Regions from separate parts of the Burkholderia sp. SR8 genome, predicted to be linked through region 1. Evidence: predicted binding sites of a transcription regulator. Region 1 holds the regulator's gene; each other region holds the start of a gene.
The links. The regulator FliA, encoded in region 1, starts transcription of late flagellar genes. The targets are predictions, from matches to a motif close to CTAAAGTTTNNNNNNNNNNNGCCGNTA.

Region 1 (4,207 bases):
GGTGGCCGGTCGCGCAGCCGAGGTTCACGAGGCGGCCTTCGGCCAGCAGGATCACGCGCTTGCCGTCCGGGAAGATGATGTGGTCGACCTGCGGCTTGATGTTTTCCCACTGATACTGGCGGGTCGACGCGACGTCGATTTCCGAGTCGAAGTGACCGATGTTGCAGACGATCGCGTTGTGGCGCATCGCCTTCATGTGATCGTGGTTGATCACGTGGTAGTTGCCGGTCGCCGTCACGAAGATGTCGGCCTTGTCGGCCGCGTATTCCATCGTCACGACGCGGTAGCCTTCCATCGCCGCCTGCAGCGCGCAGATCGGATCGATTTCGGTGACCCACACGGTCGCGCCCAGGCCGCGCAGCGACTGCGCGCAGCCCTTGCCCACGTCGCCGTAGCCGGCGACGACCGCGACCTTGCCCGCGATCATCACGTCGGTCGCGCGCTTGATGCCGTCGACGAGCGACTCGCGGCAGCCGTACAGGTTGTCGAACTTCGACTTCGTGACCGAGTCGTTCACGTTGAACGCCGGGAACGGCAGGCGGCCGTCCTTTTCCATCTGGTACAGGCGGTGCACGCCGGTCGTGGTTTCTTCGGTCACGCCCTTGATGTGCGCGAGGCGCTTCGAGTACCAGTTCGCGTCGATGTCGAGGTGCTTCGCGATCGACTTGTACAGCGCGACTTCTTCCTCGTTGGTCGGCTTCGCGATCACCGAACGGTCCTTCTCGGCCTTCGAGCCGAGGATCAGCAGCAGCGTTGCGTCGCCGCCGTCGTCCAGGATCATGTTCGCGAATTCGCCGTTCGGCCATTCGAAGATGCGGTGCGAGAACTCCCAGTATTCGTCGAGCGACTCGCCCTTGAACGCGAACACCGGCGTGCCGGCTTCGACGATCGCGGCCGCGGCGTGGTCCTGCGTCGAGAAGATGTTGCACGACGCCCAGCGGACGTCGGCGCCGAGCGCCTTCAGCGTCTCGATCAGCACGCCGGTCTGGATCGTCATGTGCAGCGAACCCGCGATGCGCGCGCCCTTCAGCGGCTGCTGCGCCTTGTATTCGTCGCGGATCTGCACGAGGCCCGGCATTTCGGTCTCGGCGATGTTCAGTTCCTTGCGGCCCCAGCCGGCAAGCGCCATGTCGGCGACGACGTAATCGTTGGAAGCCTTGGAATCGATAATGGCGTTCATCACGCCCTCCTTTCTAAAAAAGTTCTAGAAATTGGTGACGTGAGCGCCGTTCAGGAAGCGGGGCCGGCGCGAATTTCGCCGCACGGCTGCTTGGTGAAGCTCTCCGAGCCTGGCGGACGCAGAAGGTCCGTCGCAACGCTCCTCGGAAAACGGGTGGGATTGTAGCAAATCGGCGCGGGAATTGCGCGCCGCGCGCACCACGCGCGGCGTCGGCGCGCGTGGACGGGGGCGATCAAAGGGTCAGTTCTCCGCGCCGACCCACGCCTGTTCGCGCAGCCGCGCACGCAGGCGCGCGACTGCCTGGCTGTGCAGCTGGCACACGCGCGACTCGCTGACCTCGAGCACCGCGCCGATCTCGCGCAGGTTCAGCCCGCGCTCGTAGTACAGCGACATCAGCAGCTTCTCGCGCTCGGGCAGCCGGTCGATCGCGTCGACGAGCGCCTCGCGCAGGTGGTCGTCGAGCAGCGCCGACAACGGATCGGCGTGATCGACGCGATAGCGGTCGAGGAACGGCTCGTCGTCCGCTGCGCGGTCGAAATCCTCGTAGTAGATGAGCTGGCTGCCGTGCAGGTCCTGCAGCATCCCCTGATATTCGTCGAGCGGCATCTTCAGATGTTCGGCGATCTCGGCCTCGCTCGCCGAACGGCCGAGCTGCTGCTCGACCTGATGCACCGCGTACTCGACCTCGCGCGACGTCTTGCGCAGGCTGCGCGGCAGCCAGTCGTTGCTGCGCAGCTCGTCGAGCATCGCGCCGCGGATGCGCTGCGTCGCGTAGGTCTCGAACTGCGCGCCCTGGTCTTCCTTGTAGCGGCCGGCCGCGTCCATCAGGCCGATCATGCCGGCCTGGATCAGGTCGTCGAGATCGACGCTCGCCGGCATCTTCGCGACGAGCTGCAGCCCGAGGCGCCGCACGAGCGGCGCGTATTGCGCGAGCACGTCGGCCTGGGTCATCTTTCCCTGAGCGTTGTACATCATGGCTCTCTCCTTGCGGTGGCGCTCACGCGGCGTGCGCCGCACCCGCCTCGTAAGACGGCTTGCCGCCCGCGTGCACGGCGCGGCCGGCGCCCGAGCTCGGGCGCATCGGCCAGTACAGCAGGTCGGCGGCAATCTGCCGGTAATCGCGCGCGGCCGACGACGACGGGAACGCGTCGACCGCGGTATGCATCAGGTCGCGCGCATGTTCGACGAGCGGATCGGCGCTCACGCAGCCGGCGTCGGCGATCGACACCGTCAGGTAGCGGCTCGCGACGCCCGCGAGGTTGTCGAACGCGGTCTTCGCATCCGCGTGGCTGCCGACGTGATTGGTCAGCACGCGGAACTGCGCGACCGCGTGCGCGAAATGCAGCCGCTTCATGCACGCGTACGCCTCGGTGATCGCCTGCGCGGCGACCCGCGTGACGATCAGCACGTCGTGCGCCTCGCGCGCGAGCGCCGAGAATGCGCCGTCCGCGCCGAGCTGCGCATCGACCAGCACGATGTCGGCCTGCCCGTCGATGAAGTCGCTCAGCTGCGTGTCGCTGTAGCCGTCGCGCGCGAGGCGCGCGGCCGCGCACAGGCCGAAGCCGGCCGCCACGCGCGTGCGTTCGCCGTCGCGCAGCCACGCGCCCGCCAGCGTCGCCGCGGCCGATTGCACGTCCGCACGCTCGTCGACGACGAGCACGTCCTTGCCGAGCGCGGCGAGCGCGGCCGCGACGTTGACGACGGTCGACGTGCAGCCGACGCCCGCCGGCCCGCCGGTCACCGCGACGATGCGCGACGCGCGCCCGGCCAGCAGGCGCCGCAGCCCTTCGGCCTGGTCGATGATCCGTTTATCCAAATCGCACCTCGTGCAGCTCGGCGGTGGAACGTGCGGTCAGTGCGGAGAGCAGCGTCGGCATGTCCTCGTCTTGCGGCACGAAGGGCGAGCCGTCGCGCGGCACACAGAACGCGCTTTTCAGCAGGAATCGGGTCGACGCGACGTACAGGTTCTCCGGCACCTTCTGGCCGGTCGACACGTAATGCACCGGCAGCTTGTAGCGGATCACCGTGTCGAGCACGCCGCCGAGGTGGGTCGCCTCGTCGAGCTTGGTCAGGATGCAGCCGGCGAGATCGGGATACTCGGCCGCGCTGCGGTACGCCTGGACGACCTCGTTGAGCGTGTCGCCGTGGCTCGTCGCGTTCAGCAGCAGCAGGCGCTGCACCGGCGCATTCGCGCCATGCAGCATCGCGATCTGATCGGACAGCGCGCGGTCGCGCTGGCTCATGCCGATCGTGTCGATCAGCACGATGTGCTTGTTGCGCAGCTCGGACAGCGCGAGCTCGAGATCGCCGGCGTCCTTCACCGCGTGCACCGGCACGCCGAGGATCTTGCCGAAGATGCGCAACTGCTCGTGGCCGCCGATCCGGTAGCTGTCGGTGGTCAGCAGCGCGACCTTGCTCGCGCCGAAGCGCATCACGCAGCGCGCGGCGAGCTTCGCGGTCGTGGTCGTCTTGCCGACGCCGGTCGGCCCCATCAGCGCGAACACGCCGCCGCGCTCCATCAGCGCATCCTCGTTTTCGAGCACCGGCAGGTTCGCCGCGAGCACCGACTGCGCCCACTCGGCGGCCTGCTCGAAGGTCTGCGTGTCGTCGCCGGACGGCAGGTTGTCGACCAGCATCCGCACCAGCTGCGCGGAAAAACCGGCCGAGAACAGGTGCTTGCTCAGCGCGCCGTGCACCGGGCTGCGGCGCTGGCGGTCGTGCCACATCAGGCTGTCGAACTGCTCTTCCATCATCCCGCGCATCGCGCCGAGCTCGTGCATCACCGTGCCGGTGACGATGCGCTCGATGCGCGCGTTCACCGCGTCGGCCACCGCGGCGGCGGCCTCCGCCGACAGACGCGTGCGTTCGGCCGCGCGCTCGGCCGGCCGCGCGGCGCTCGCTTCGCTCGCGCGGATGGTCGCGGCGGACGGCAGCCGGCGCTCGGCATCGCGCACGATGTCGCGCGCCCAGTCGGCCGGCGTCGCGGACGCGGCGTCCTGCTGCGCGCGAACCGGGGCCTGCGGGGCG
Region 2 (4,207 bases), on a different contig from region 1:
GATGGTGGCCGTACCGGCGTTGCCGGCGCCGGCCGCCTGCACCGGCGAGCTGCCGAGCGCCGGCACCGACATGAACACCGCGACGCCCGAGTCGCCCTGCGGCACGCTGCGCGAATCGTCGATCTGCACGGTGCGCGTGCCCGTATCGCCGACGTAGCTGATCCCGCCGGCGGCGTTCTTCGTGAACGGCGCCGCGTCATTCTTGAAGCCGGCGAACAGGTAGTTGCCCGCACCGTCCGTGGAGTTCGCGAGCGACATCAGCTGGTCGCGATAGCCCTCGAGCTGCGTCGCGAGCGCCGCGCGGTCGCTGTCGGCGAGCGAGCCGTCGCCGGCGCGCACGATCACCGACTGGATGCTGCCGAGCACGCTGCTGACGTTCTGCAGCGCCTGGTCCTCGGCCTGCAGCGACGCGAGCGCCGTGCTCTGGTTGGCCGCATATTGCGACAGCGTGGCCGACGTCATCGACAGCTGCACGGCCTGCGCCGCGCCGACCGGATTGTCGGCCGGCGTCGTGAGGCTCACGCCGCTCGAGATCTGCTGGTAGAGCTGCGCGAGCTGCGCCTGCTGATCGTTCATCTGCCCGACGTTCAGCTGGTAGAACTGGGTCGTGGAAATCCGCATGGGTTCGGTCCTCTCGATTCCGGTCAGCTGAACAGACCGAGCACGGTCTGGAACAGCGATGCCGCCGTCTGGATCACTTTCGCGTTCGCCTGGTACAGCTGCTGGTACTGCATCAGGTTCGCGGCTTCCTCGTTCTGGTTCACGCCCGACACCGACTGCTGCGCGGACGTGATCTGGCCGACGAGCGCCGTCTGCGCGGTGCTCGACGACTTGAGCTGGCTCGCGGCGTTGCCGATGTTGTTCACGTAGTTCGCGTAGGCGCCCGTGAGCGTCGTCGTGCCGCCTCCCAGCGTCTTCGCGTTGACGAGCTGCGACAGCGCGAGCGCGTTGCTGCCGTCGCTGGTGCCGCCCGCGTACGGCCCGATCGTGAACGAATCGCCGTCCGACGGCGTACCCGACAGCGTGACGGTCACGCCGTTCAGCGCGCCCGCGGCCGTTCCCGACATCGTCATCGTCGCGCCGGTCGACGGGTCGTACGGCACCGGGTCGGTCGGGCTGCTGATCGTGACGGACGTCGGCGGCGTGCCCGGGATCGTCACCGTGGTGCCGGCCGGGAAGCCCGACAGCGACTTCGTCGCCGCGTCGTAGGTGAGCTTGGTCGACGGCACCTGATAACCGGCGCTCACGCCGCTCAGCGCGATCTTGCCGGTGCCGATGTTGGTGCTCGACGCCGACGTGACGGCCGGCGACGCAGCCGCGATCGCCGAGCCGCTCGTCGTCGCGAGCCCGAAGCCGTCGAGCGCGCCGCGCGTCGGCAGCACGGTGAACTGGTCGCCGCTGTTCATCGCGCCGGACGAGAACGAGAAGTTCAGCCCGCCGATCGACGCCGGCATCGACGTCGACTGACCGACCACCGACCCGCTTGCGCGATCGGTCAGCGTGTAGTTCGTGCCGTCGTACGACAGCGTGTAGTCGCTCGTCGTCGGCTGCGATGCGTTCGCGAACGACACGGTCAGCGCCGCGTTGCCGGTATTGCCCTGATTCGAATAGACGGTCGGCGCCGGCACCGTGAACAGGTCGCCGCCCGGCTTGCCCGACAGGTCGATGCCGAGCGCGTTCTGCGCGTTGACCTGCGCGGCGAAGCTGGTCGCGAGCGCGCCGAGCTGCGCCTGCGCCGGGTCGAGCGTCTGGTTGCGGAACGCGAGCAGGCCGCCGAGCGTGCCGCCCGACAGCGACACATCCGGCAGCGCCTCGTTCGGCCCCTGCGGATTGGCGCCGGCGATCCCCTGCGACACGACGGTCAGCTCGCTCGGATCGGACGACGACGTGACGGCCGCGAGCTGGTAGCTCTTGTCGGCGACGACGAGCGGCTGGCCGCCCGCCATGAACACGCTGTAGCCGCTGTCGTTACGCACGACCTGCACGCCGGCGAGGCCCGACAGGTTCGACACCGCGAGGTCGCGCTGGTCCATCAGCTGGTTCGGCGGCTGCCCCTGGCTGCTCGCGGCCGCGATCTGCTGGTTCAGCTGCGCGATCTGCGTGGTGTACGTGTTGATCTGCGACACCGTGCTGGAGATCTGCGTATTCACGCTCTGGCGCAGCGCGTCGTACTGCTGGCCGGCCGCATTGAGCTGGTTCGCGAGAATCTGCGCGTTGCTGATCGCCGTTTGCCGCACGGACGGGTCCGCTGCGCTGTTCGCGACGTTCTGCAAGCCGGTGAAATAGCCGGTGATCGCGGTCGAGATACCGGCCGTCGGGCTGCCGACGTAGTTGTTCAGCTGCGCGACGAGCGAATACCACGTCGACAGCGCGCCGCCCTGCGACTGCGCGCTGTTCAGCTGGTCGCTCAGGTACTGGCTGTACTGCCGCTGCACGGTGACGGTGTTCACGCCCTGCGGCATGTAGCCGCTCGCCGTGTACTGGCCGCTCACCTCGGCGTAGACGGGACGCTCGACCGAATAGCCGGGCGTCGCGGCGTTGCTGATGTTCTGGCCGGTCGTCGTGAGGCCCCAGAGCGCGGCATTGAGGCCGCTGACGCCGAGGTTCATGAGTGTGTTGGACATGCGCGATCCTGATGAGCCGGCCGCGCTGCGGCCGCCGGGTTGCGTGACTCCCGGTATAACGGCCGCGGATCGAAAAAATTGAGGAAAAAATGCGCGTGCGGCGCGCCTGCGCGCGTCGCCCGCCGGGCGCCCGGGCCGAACCCGCCGGCACCGGTGCGCAAGCGGCCCCGGGCGGGGCCGCGGACGATGCGTCAGGCCCGCGCGAGCGAGCGGCGCTTCATCTCGAGCTGCGTGATCAGGCGCTGCAGCGTGTTCTCCGCGCTGCCCGGCAGCGACATGAAGCGAAAGCCGAGCTGATAGCGCCGCGAGCCGTTCGGCATCTGCGTCGAACGCTGCGACACGAGGCGCAGGTCGAGCGACAGCTTGCCGTGCCCGGTCAGTTCGAGCTCGACGTCGGGCAGCAGCGTGCCGACCTCGAGCGCCTCGACGCGTTCGTCGGCCGTGCGCAGCCCGACGCCGCCGAGCGACAGGTTGTGCACCTCGAACACGAAACCGTCGCCGTCCGGCAGCTTGCCGCGGCACAGGAACGGATCGACGATCGGCGCATCGACGCGGAAGTACTCGCGCCGCTGGATGCACGTCAGCACGTCGGGAAAATCGGCGACGAACGCGGGCAGCCCTTCGTAGCGCGTCTCGCGCGGCGTGCCGGTCGTGAATTCGACGCGCACGCCTTCCGGCGCGGCCGCGAACGTGCAGTGCGACGCGGCGAGGATGCCGGCGTTCTGCTCGGACAGCGCGCCCCAGTCGAACGTGAACGTGCGCGCGCCGACGTCGACCTCGAGCAGGCGCGTGACCAGCTGGCCGCCCGGGTACTGGACGGTCAGGAAGTCGCCGCGGTTCACGAGGTTGCGCAGCTGCACGCCGATCTCCAGCGGATTACGGCGGGCGTAGTCGGGCCCGGAATGACCCGCATCCAGGCTCGGATCGGTCGACGTTTCGATATTCATGGCTAGCCGGTCTTCTTGTCATGGGCGCCCGGGTGACCGGTGCGCAATAAAACCGGGCCAGAACATGGCCCGGTTGCGGTCTCACACACTTAGCGGCAGTGCTCACCGAAAGTTTAGATCGAATTGCGGATATTTTTCGCGCAAACGTTGAAACCGCGCGCGGCGAACGCCGGGCGCGGTCCGTAAGACTGCAGCAAGCCGTGCCGGCCCGCTGCGCGTCAGCCGATCTGCTGCATGATCGAGATCAGCTTCTTCGCGTAATTCGGGTCGGTCGCGTAACCGGCCTTCTGCAGACCATGCGCGAAACCCTCGACGCTGCGGCTCGCGCTCAGCACGCCCGCGTAGCGCGGGTTGTTCTTCAGCAGGTTCGCATAATCGGTCATCGCGTGTTCGTACGAATCATACGCGCGAAACTTCGCGACGACGCGGCGCGGCGTGCCGTTCACGTATTCGGTCGTCAGCGCCGACACCGTGCGGCCCGTCCAGCCCTTGTTCGCCTTGATGCCGAACACGTTGTAGCTCGTCGAACCGTCGCTCGCGCGAATCTCGCGCTTGCCCCAGCCCGATTCGAGCGCGGCCTGGCCGACGATGAAGCGCGCCGGGATTCCGGTCGTCGCGCTCGCTGCCTGCGCGGCG
Region 3 (4,207 bases), on a different contig from region 1:
AGGCTGCCGAGCGCCGCGAAGCGCAGGATGCCGGTGTACTCGCCGACGTGACGCGCGAGCGCCGACGGCTCGTGGAACATCAGCAGGATCGGTTCGGACAGCGACAGCGCGACGATCGCCGGAATCGCGAGCAGCACGGACAGCACGAAGCCGGTCCAGTAGATGTGCGGCACGCGGTGTTCGGCCTGCGCGCCGCGCGCATGCGCGACGCTGACGCTGATCGACGACAGCACGCCCTGCAGCACGGTCACGATGACGAAGAAGAAGTTCGCGCCGAGGCCGCCGGCCGCGAGCGAATCGGGGCCGAGCGAGCCGAGCAGCACGGTGTCGGTGACGCTCATCGCCATCTGCGAGAGCTGCGCGATCGCGAGCGGGGCGGCGAGGCGCGCGGTATCGGCGGCGTGACTGGACAGGGACGGCGGCGCGGCGGCCGTCCGCGTAAGACCGGAATGCGACATGGAATGGGCGCTCGCGCGGGTGCGGGCCCGCGCTGTCTGTATTTATTTTGAGAGACGGCTAGCTTACGGCTTTATTCGAACGGTGTCGAACGCGCGCCGATGGCCATGTCGCGGTCAGGGAAACGCTGCGCGCGTGGGCTACGCGTCGTGTACCGCGATCCGCGTATCGCCGAACAGCACGACCTGGCCCGCACGGATCTTGCAGGTCTTGCGCAGTTCGACCACGCCGTCGACTTTCACCGCGCCGGACGCGACGAACATCTTCGCGGTGCCGCCGCTGTCCGCGAGGCCGGTGATCTTCAGAAGGTTGTGCAGCTCGACGTATTCGCCGGTCAGCGTGAAATCCAGATTGGGCATGACGAAGGGGCGCGCGACGCGCGGGAGGAATCGCCCCGCATCATACGGCACCGCTGGCCGGCACGCGAGCGCGGCCGCGCGGGCGGGGTCGCGCACCGCAGTTGTTAAGGACTGTGAGCGATACGTCAGCAAATGAAACGGTGGGTAACAGTCTGAGAGATTCGAGAACCGACGGTGCGGGCCGCGGGTCTTTCGTCGTACCTGCCGCGTGTTGCGGCGGGGGACGCGACGGAGCGCATCGACGCGCTCCGCGCCCACAACTTCTTGAGGAGGATTGTCATGTCCAAGATTCGTACGATGCTGATCGGTGCCGCGCTGACGGCGTTCGCCACGTCGGCCGCCTTTGCGCAGACCGGCGCCGCGACGCAGGGCACCGCAGGTGCCGGCGTGCAGACGCAAACGCCGGCGGCCGGCGCAGGCGCTGGTGCGGGCATGCAGGGCGGTGCCGGCGCGAACGCGTCGGGCAATGCGGTCGGCGGCGCGACCGATGCGGTTGGCACGGCGGCCGACGGCGCGACCGATACGGCGGCATCGTCGGTCCACTCGGCCAAGAAGCACGCGAAGCATGCAATGAAGTCCGCCAAGCATCACGCCGGCTCGGCGAAGCCGAAGTCGAAGGTCGGCGACGAAGCGGTCGAAGGCGGCGCGTCGACCGGCGTGCAGGGCGGTGCGTCCGCGTCGGGCGCCACGCAGTAAGCGGTGCCGGATCGTCGCGCGACGTTCGCCCCGGACGGCGCGTCGTGACGGCGATCGACCGACGGCCCGGTTCGCGTCGCGCGAACCGGGCCGTTCTTCATGCGCGGCAGCAGGCCGTCATGGCCGGCGCTGTTCCGTCCCCGGCGCCGGGGCGGGCCGCGTGACCGGCGCGAACACGCTGCGCAGCCACGCGGCGAGCCGCGCGAACACGTCGTACGGCTCGTCGACGAAGATCTCGGGTTTCAGCAGCCGCAGGTATTCCATGATCTGCTGCGCTTCCTGTTTCTGGAACGAACCGTGCGCGAGCCCGAGCCGCAGCAGGCCGCGCAGTTCGCCGAGCTTGTCGCGCGCGGCGCTGCCCACGCTCATCTCGCACGCGAGCTTGGCCTCGTAGATGCGCTGGCGCAGCGATTCCGCGAGCCGCCACGCGGGCGTCTGCATCATTTCCTCGAGCGCCTGGATGTCCTGCACCGCGCTCTTGATCTGCGCGGCGAGCGGGTCGACGAGCGACGGGTCGCCCTGCGCTTCGGCGACGATCGCCTTGGCCCAGTCGCGGCACGCCTTCGCGAGTTCGTCCGGCGTCCATTCGGAGCGCGACGCGAAGCCGAAGCCGAATTCACCGGCCTGCCGCATCAGGATCGCGACGACGTCCGGAAATTCCTTGTCGAGCGTGCGCTTCGCCCACGCATACTGGCCGCCTTCGAGCATCCGCTGCACGGCATGCTCGGTCAGCGGCACCATGTTGTCGAGCAGCTTGGCGCGCAGGAAATCCTCGAACGACGGCGTCGCGAACTGCGGGTCGAGTTTCAGCGATACGCGTACGAATGCGTCGTAGTCCTTGCGCAGGGACGCAAGCGTGTCGTCTTTCAGGGAAAGGGTGATCTGGCCCATGAATCGTCTCGATGGCGGCCCGCGCGGGCCGGCGGCCGCGCCGCGCACCGGTGCGGGCGCAGCGTCGACGGACCGGTTCGCGCCGAGGCCGATGGCGGGTCTTCATTCGTGATATCGGCCCGCCGCACGAAAACTTGAGCGCAGCTCGGCAGCAGCCGGTTCAGGCCGGCAGCCAGTGCGGCATCACGATCCCTTGCCAGAAGAAGAACACCGCGAGCCCGACCGCGATCGTCACGAGCGGCCGGCGCGTCGTCGCGGACACGAGCACCGCGGCGAGCGCACCGACGAGCTGCGGATTGCGCAAGCTCAGTTCGGCCGTGCCGCCGTGCGGCGAGACGGTCATCGGCACGATGATCGCGGTCAGCACGGTGACCGGCACGAAGCCGAGCGCGGTGCGCACGAGCGGCGGGAACGTCAGCCGCTCGCCGAACAGGAACAGCGTCGTCCGGATCGCATAGGTGATGGCGGCCATCCCGAGGATCAGCAGCGCATAGCTCACGATGCGGTCTCCGTGCGGGAATCGGTGCGCGAACGTCCGTGCAGCAGCGTGAGCGCGACGCCGACCAGTACGCCGGCGGCGACCGCGCCGAGCAGCCCGAGCTTGTACGGCCAGCCCTGCCAGAAATACGCGAGCGTGCCGGCCGTCGCGGCGGCGGCCAGATAGCGCAGCGTGCCGAGTTGCGGGACGACGATCGCGATGAAGGTCGCTGCCATCGCGAAGTCCAGGCCCAGCGACTGAAGGCCCGGGAAGGCCGCGCCGAAGCCGATGCCCGCGAGCGTCCAGACCTGCCAGTTCAGGTACATCGCAAGGCCCGACCCGAAGAAGTAGTGAGGGCCGATCGCGCCGGGCGGGAAATGCCGGTAGTGCGCGTACGCGACCGCGAACACCTCGTCGGTCATCAGCGCGCCGAGCGTCGCGCGCCAGCGCAGCGGCAGGTGCGCGACGTACGGCGCGAGCGTCGCGCTGTACAGCAGGTGACGCAGGTTCACGATCAGCGTCGTCGCGAGCACGACGACGAAGCTCGCGCTGCCGGCGATCAGGCCGAGCGCGATGAACTGCGCGGAGCCCGCGAACACGGCGAGCGACATCAGCGCGCCGTGCCATGCGGCGAGCGGCCCGCCGCCGACGAGCGTGCCGAAGATCACGCCGAACGGCGCGGCGCCGATCATCATCGGGATCGTGTCGCGCGCGCCGTCGAGCCATTCGTTGAGCGGCCGGCGGGGCGGCGGCGAAGAGGGGGCGGGTGCAGGGTTCAAGGGACGCTTCTCCATGTCACGGAGGATAGCGGGCCGCCGCGGTGGCGGCTTGTATGTTCTTGCGCCCGCGGCACTCGGCGACGCAAGCTGCGTGCCGATGCCGATGCCGATGCCGATGCCGATGCCGATGCCGATGCCGAAGCCGAAGCCGAAGCCGAAGCCGATGCCGAAGCCGAAGCCGAAGCCGAAGCCGAAGCCGAAGCCGAAGCCGACACCGACACCGACACCGACACCGACACCGCGTATTGGCGGACGCCGCGATGCGAGCGCGCCCGTCAGCGCGCCTGCCAGCGGCCGGGCGGCACGCCGAACATCCGTTTGAAATGTCGCGTGAAGTGGCTCTGGTCGACGAAGCCACTGGCCGCCGCGACATCGGCGATCGGCACGCCGGCGCGCAGCGGCGCCAGCGCGCGCTGCAGCCGCAGCTGGTTGCGCCACGCATGCGGCGGCATGCCGGTCGTGCGGGTGAACAGCCGCGCGGCATGAAACGGCGACAGGCCGGCGGCCTGCGCGACGTCGTCGAGCGTGACCGTGCCCGTGAGATCGGC
Region 4 (4,207 bases), on a different contig from region 1:
CGTCGCGCATCAGCGCGTCTTCGGATTTGCGGTTCAGCACGATCACGCTGATCCGGCGGTTTTCCGGATCGAGCGGATCGGCCTTGTTCAGGTTCTGGGTCGACGCGAGGCCGAGCACGCGCAGCACCTTCGCCTCGTCCATGCCGCCCGTGATCAGCTCGCGGCGCGACGCGTTCGCGCGGTCGGCCGACAGCTCCCAGTTGCTGTAGCCGCCCTCGCCGCCCGCGTACGGCACCGCGTCGGTATGGCCCTGGACGATGATCCGGTTCGGCACGTCGTTCAGCGTCTTGCCGATCTCGCGCAGGATGTCGCGCATGTACGGCTCCACGTGGTCGCTCGACATCGCGAACATCGGCCGCTTCTGCGTATCGACGATCTCGATGCGCAGCCCCATCAGCGTCGAATCGATGCGGATCTGCTGCTTGAACTGGCGCAGCGTCGGATTCGCCTCGATCGCCGCCATCAGCTTGATCTGCAGGTCGTGCAGGCGCGCCTGCTCGAGCCGGTCCTGCGCGCCCTGCGCCTGCGAGCGCGTCCTGTCGTCGCCGGCCTTCGCGATGCGGTCGGCGAGATTGGTCGAACCGTCGGTGCGGCGCAGCGTGCCGGCATCGACGCTCGACAGATCGCGGCCGCCGCCGTTGATGACGCTCGAGTCCTGCGAGCTGCGATCGCCGCTGCCGAACAGCGCGGCCTTCAGCGGCGTGTTGAAGTATTCGGCGATCCCCTTCAGCTGCACCGGCGTGACCGAGCTCAGCAGCCACATCAGCAGGAAGAACGCCATCATCGCGGTCATGAAGTCTGCATACGCGAGCTTCCATGCGCCGCCGTGATGGCCCTTCTTCTGCGGGGCCACCCGTTTCACGACGATCGCGCGATCCTTGCTCTTGCTCATCGAACGCTCCGCGTCACTTCGCCTTCACGCGGCGCACGTGCTCTTCGAGCTCCGTGAACGACGGACGCTCGGTCGAGAACAGCACCTTGCGGCCGAACTCGACCGCGATCGCCGGCGCGTAGCCGTTCAGGCTCGCGAGGATCGTCACCTTGATGCACTGGAACATCTTGGTCGATTCGGCCACGCGCTGCTCCGCGAGGCTCGCGAGCGGCCCGATCAGCCCGTACGACAGCAGGATCCCGAGGAACGTGCCGACCAGCGCCTGCGCGATCATCGCGCCGAGCACCGCGGGCGGCTTGTCGGCCGATGCCATCGTGTGCACCACGCCCATCACGGCCGCGACGATCCCGAACGCCGGCATCGCGTCGCCGACGCGCATCAGCGCGTGCGCCGGGCCTTCGCCTTCCGCGTGGTGCGTCTCGATCTCCTCGTCCATCAGGCTCTCGATCTCGAACGCGTTCATGTTGCCCCCGACCATCAGCCGCAGGTAGTCGGTCAGGAATTCGACGATGTGGCGATCGGCGAGGATCTTCGGGTATTGCGTGAAGATCGGGCTCTTGTCCGGATCGTCGATGTCGGCCTCGAGCGTCAGCGTGCCTTCCTTGCGCGCCTTCGCGAGCAGCACGTACAGGAGCGCCATCAGTTCCATATAGACGTCCTTCGTGTACTTCGAGCCCTTGAAGAGCGTCGGCAGCACACGCAGCGTCCCCTTGATGGTCTTCATGCCGTTGCCGAGGATGAACGCGCCGACACCCGCGCCGGCGATCATCAGGATCTCGACCGGCTGGATCAATGCGCCCAGATGCCCGCCTGCCAGCGCATAACCGCCGAAGACGGACAACAGCGTCACGAGTGTTCCCACGATAATCAGCACTGCCTGTCCCTCACGAATGACCGGCGGGGAGACCGCCGTTAATCAGGTTTACGGCAGTCGGCAGGAAAACTTTCGCGGCCGTGCCGTGGCGGCACGGCGGTGTTTACCAGCAAGCCGCGGCCGGTGCGCGCGGCGTGCGGCGGCCGTCCGGATGCCGCCCCCGCCGGGCCCTGCCCTGGCCGGCCCGGCGCTCAGGCCGCGGCGGCGGCCAGCTCCGCGCGCGCGGCGGCGGCCTTGCGGGTCTTGCCCGCGCGCGACGGCGGCTGGCAGAGGCCGCACACGAAACCTTGATGCGGATCATGCGCATGCGCGACGAAGTGGCCGCCGCAGCGCGTGCACGGGGTCATCTGCAGCATCCCCGAGTCGAAGAAGCGCACCAGCGTCCATGCGCGCGTGAGGCTCAGCGCGGCCTCGTCGCCGGACAGGTTCACGTGCTCCAGATAGAGCCGGTACGCCTTCACGATCGACTGGATCGGCTCGCAGCGGCCGTGGTCCTGCATGAACCGGTAGATGTTGTAGAACAGCGACGAGTGGATGTTCGGCTGCCACGTCATGAACCAGTCGGTCGAGAACGGCAGCATCCCCTTCGGCGGCGACACGCCCTTCAGTTCCTTGTACAGCTTGATCAGGCGGTCGCGCGACAGGCTCGTTTCCGCCTCCAGCAGCTGCAGCCGGGCGCCCAGTTCGATCAGTTCGATGGCGAGGGTGATTTCCTTCACCTCGATCACGACGCTTTTGCTTGCCATGGTGAAAAATCGTCCGCGTGACGTTTGTTCGGATGAATGGCCGATACGCCGCCCGCCGGCGCGACGCGCCGGAACGAACGCAACGGCAGGGAAGGATCAGCGGACGCTTTCGACCGGCTGCCCGGCCATCAGGATGGCCGAGTGCGCGTGCGTGACGACGTCGCTGCGACCTTTGTCGGCGAGCGAGGACAGCAGCGCGTGATCGTCGAAGCGAAAACGGCACAGCATCTGGTTCGACGCGGCGAGCTTCACGGTCTGGGCGAGCGTGAGGTTCGCGAGCACGTCGGCCAGTTCCTGGGACACGCCCATGCGGAACATGCCCATCGCTTTGTCTTCCCGCAGCAGGCGCTGCGCGAGGAGGAGGTACGACAGGTTGACCTCTTTGATCTCACTGAGCATTTCGCTGGTGGCGCTCATGATTCCCCCGTTAAGAGCTTTGCTTTGGCCTTTCATGTTATGAAAACGTTTGCTCGATCAGGCGCTTGCTGGCCCCGTGTCGGCACGTTTATCAGTCTTACAGGGCGAATTTTGGCCAAACGGGATTTATGCCGGTATCAGCGAAGTGGCGTATGCCATGCAGGATTTGTCTGTAAACCGTGTAGGAATTTTTCCGACAAGGCGAATTGAAAGGGGACAAACGGCAAAACAACTGGGGCGCGAATACGTCTGCAATGTGGTTCCACATGGGACGAATCCGGGGAAGGCCGTCCGGCAAGGCTGCCGGAGATCGAATCGGTAAAAATTATAGTGGTTTTTCACAATAGCGCAACAATAGTTGCGTCCATCTCGCTACATGTTTCCCCGCCCTTTTTATCGGGGTTTTCGCGTATTTCATCGTGTAACAAGCCTTAAGTGTTTGAAAAAACACTCGAACCCCTGAAGGCGATACCGATAATGGACTCCAATGGGCGGCGGCGTGAGCCGCGCCGCCCCGCCCCGCAGCTTGCCGTCCGGCGCCCCGCGTATCCCGCCACGGGCCCGGCCACGCACCGCACAAAGCGTGCGTCGGCGAGTTCCGCAACCCGCATCGGACCAGCATGCGCACTCGAGCGCCCGCGCTGGTCGACACTGGAGAACGCCCATGCGTATTGCCCAGATCGCGCCGCTTTACGAAGCTGTCCCGCCGAAACTCTACGGCGGCACCGAGCGTGTCGTGTCCTACCTGACCGAGGCGCTCGTCGAGCTCGGCCACGACGTGACGCTGTTCGCGAGCGGCGATTCCGTCACGTCCGCCCGCCTCGAGGCGGCGTGGCCGCGTGCCCTGCGGCTCGATCCGTCGATCCGCGACTCGATGGCGCCCCATATGCGCCTGATCGAGCAGGTCGCCCGTGTCGCGCACGAATTCGACGTGCTGCACTTTCACCTCGACTACCTGCCGTTCCCGCTGATGTCGCGTCTCGACACGCCTTACGTGACGACGCTGCACGGCCGCCTCGATCTGCCCGAGCTGCAGCCGGTGTTCGACGCGTTCCCGGACGCGCCGGTCGTGTCGATCTCGAATTCGCAGCGCAAGCCGCTGCCGCAGGCCGCGTGGGCCGGCACCGTCTATCACGGGCTGCCCGACACGCTGCTCACGCCGCAACCGGACGTGAAGCCCGAATATCTCGCGTTCCTCGGCCGGATCTGTCCCGAAAAGCGCGTCGACACCGCGATCCGGATCGCCGCGCAAAGCGGGTTGCCGCTGAAGATCGCCGC

Region 2: flgK (flagellar hook-associated protein FlgK) is a predicted target of FliA. The motif match lies at 2,681-2,707, and genes of this name have one in related genera.
Region 3: Q3A80_RS16960 (DUF4088 family protein) is a predicted target of FliA. The motif match lies at 2,515-2,541, and genes of this name have one in related genera.
Region 4: motA (flagellar motor stator protein MotA) is a predicted target of FliA. The motif match lies at 1,815-1,841, and genes of this name have one in related genera.

Annotation. Positions count from the first base shown of each region.
Region 1 is NZ_JAULUC010000031.1:60,534-64,740, forward strand. It holds gene ahcY (adenosylhomocysteinase) at 1-1,180, opposite strand, end outside; S-adenosyl-L-homocysteine riboswitch at 1,215-1,330, opposite strand; gene Q3A80_RS28270 (RNA polymerase sigma factor FliA) at 1,421-2,155, opposite strand; gene Q3A80_RS28275 (MinD/ParA family ATP-binding protein) at 2,178-2,996, opposite strand; gene flhF (flagellar biosynthesis protein FlhF) at 2,989-4,207, opposite strand, start outside.
Region 2 is NZ_JAULUC010000039.1:11,878-16,084, reverse strand. It holds gene flgL (flagellar hook-associated protein FlgL) at 1-621, opposite strand, end outside; gene flgK (flagellar hook-associated protein FlgK) at 645-2,624, opposite strand; gene Q3A80_RS30115 (flagellar brake protein) at 2,816-3,571, opposite strand; gene flgJ (flagellar assembly peptidoglycan hydrolase FlgJ) at 3,790-4,207, opposite strand, start outside.
Region 3 is NZ_JAULUC010000012.1:26,519-30,725, forward strand. It holds gene norM (multidrug efflux MATE transporter NorM) at 1-458, opposite strand, end outside; gene Q3A80_RS16950 (RNA-binding S4 domain-containing protein) at 597-815, opposite strand; gene Q3A80_RS16955 (hypothetical protein) at 1,095-1,511, shown strand; gene Q3A80_RS16960 (DUF4088 family protein) at 1,629-2,402, opposite strand; gene Q3A80_RS16965 (AzlD domain-containing protein) at 2,563-2,901, opposite strand; gene Q3A80_RS16970 (AzlC family ABC transporter permease) at 2,898-3,674, opposite strand; gene Q3A80_RS16975 (AraC family transcriptional regulator) at 3,935-4,207, opposite strand, start outside.
Region 4 is NZ_JAULUC010000011.1:13,073-17,279, forward strand. It holds gene motB (flagellar motor protein MotB) at 1-892, opposite strand, end outside; gene motA (flagellar motor stator protein MotA) at 906-1,766, opposite strand; gene flhC (flagellar transcriptional regulator FlhC) at 1,958-2,512, opposite strand; gene flhD (flagellar transcriptional regulator FlhD) at 2,609-2,929, opposite strand; gene Q3A80_RS15990 (glycosyltransferase family 4 protein) at 3,594-4,207, shown strand, end outside.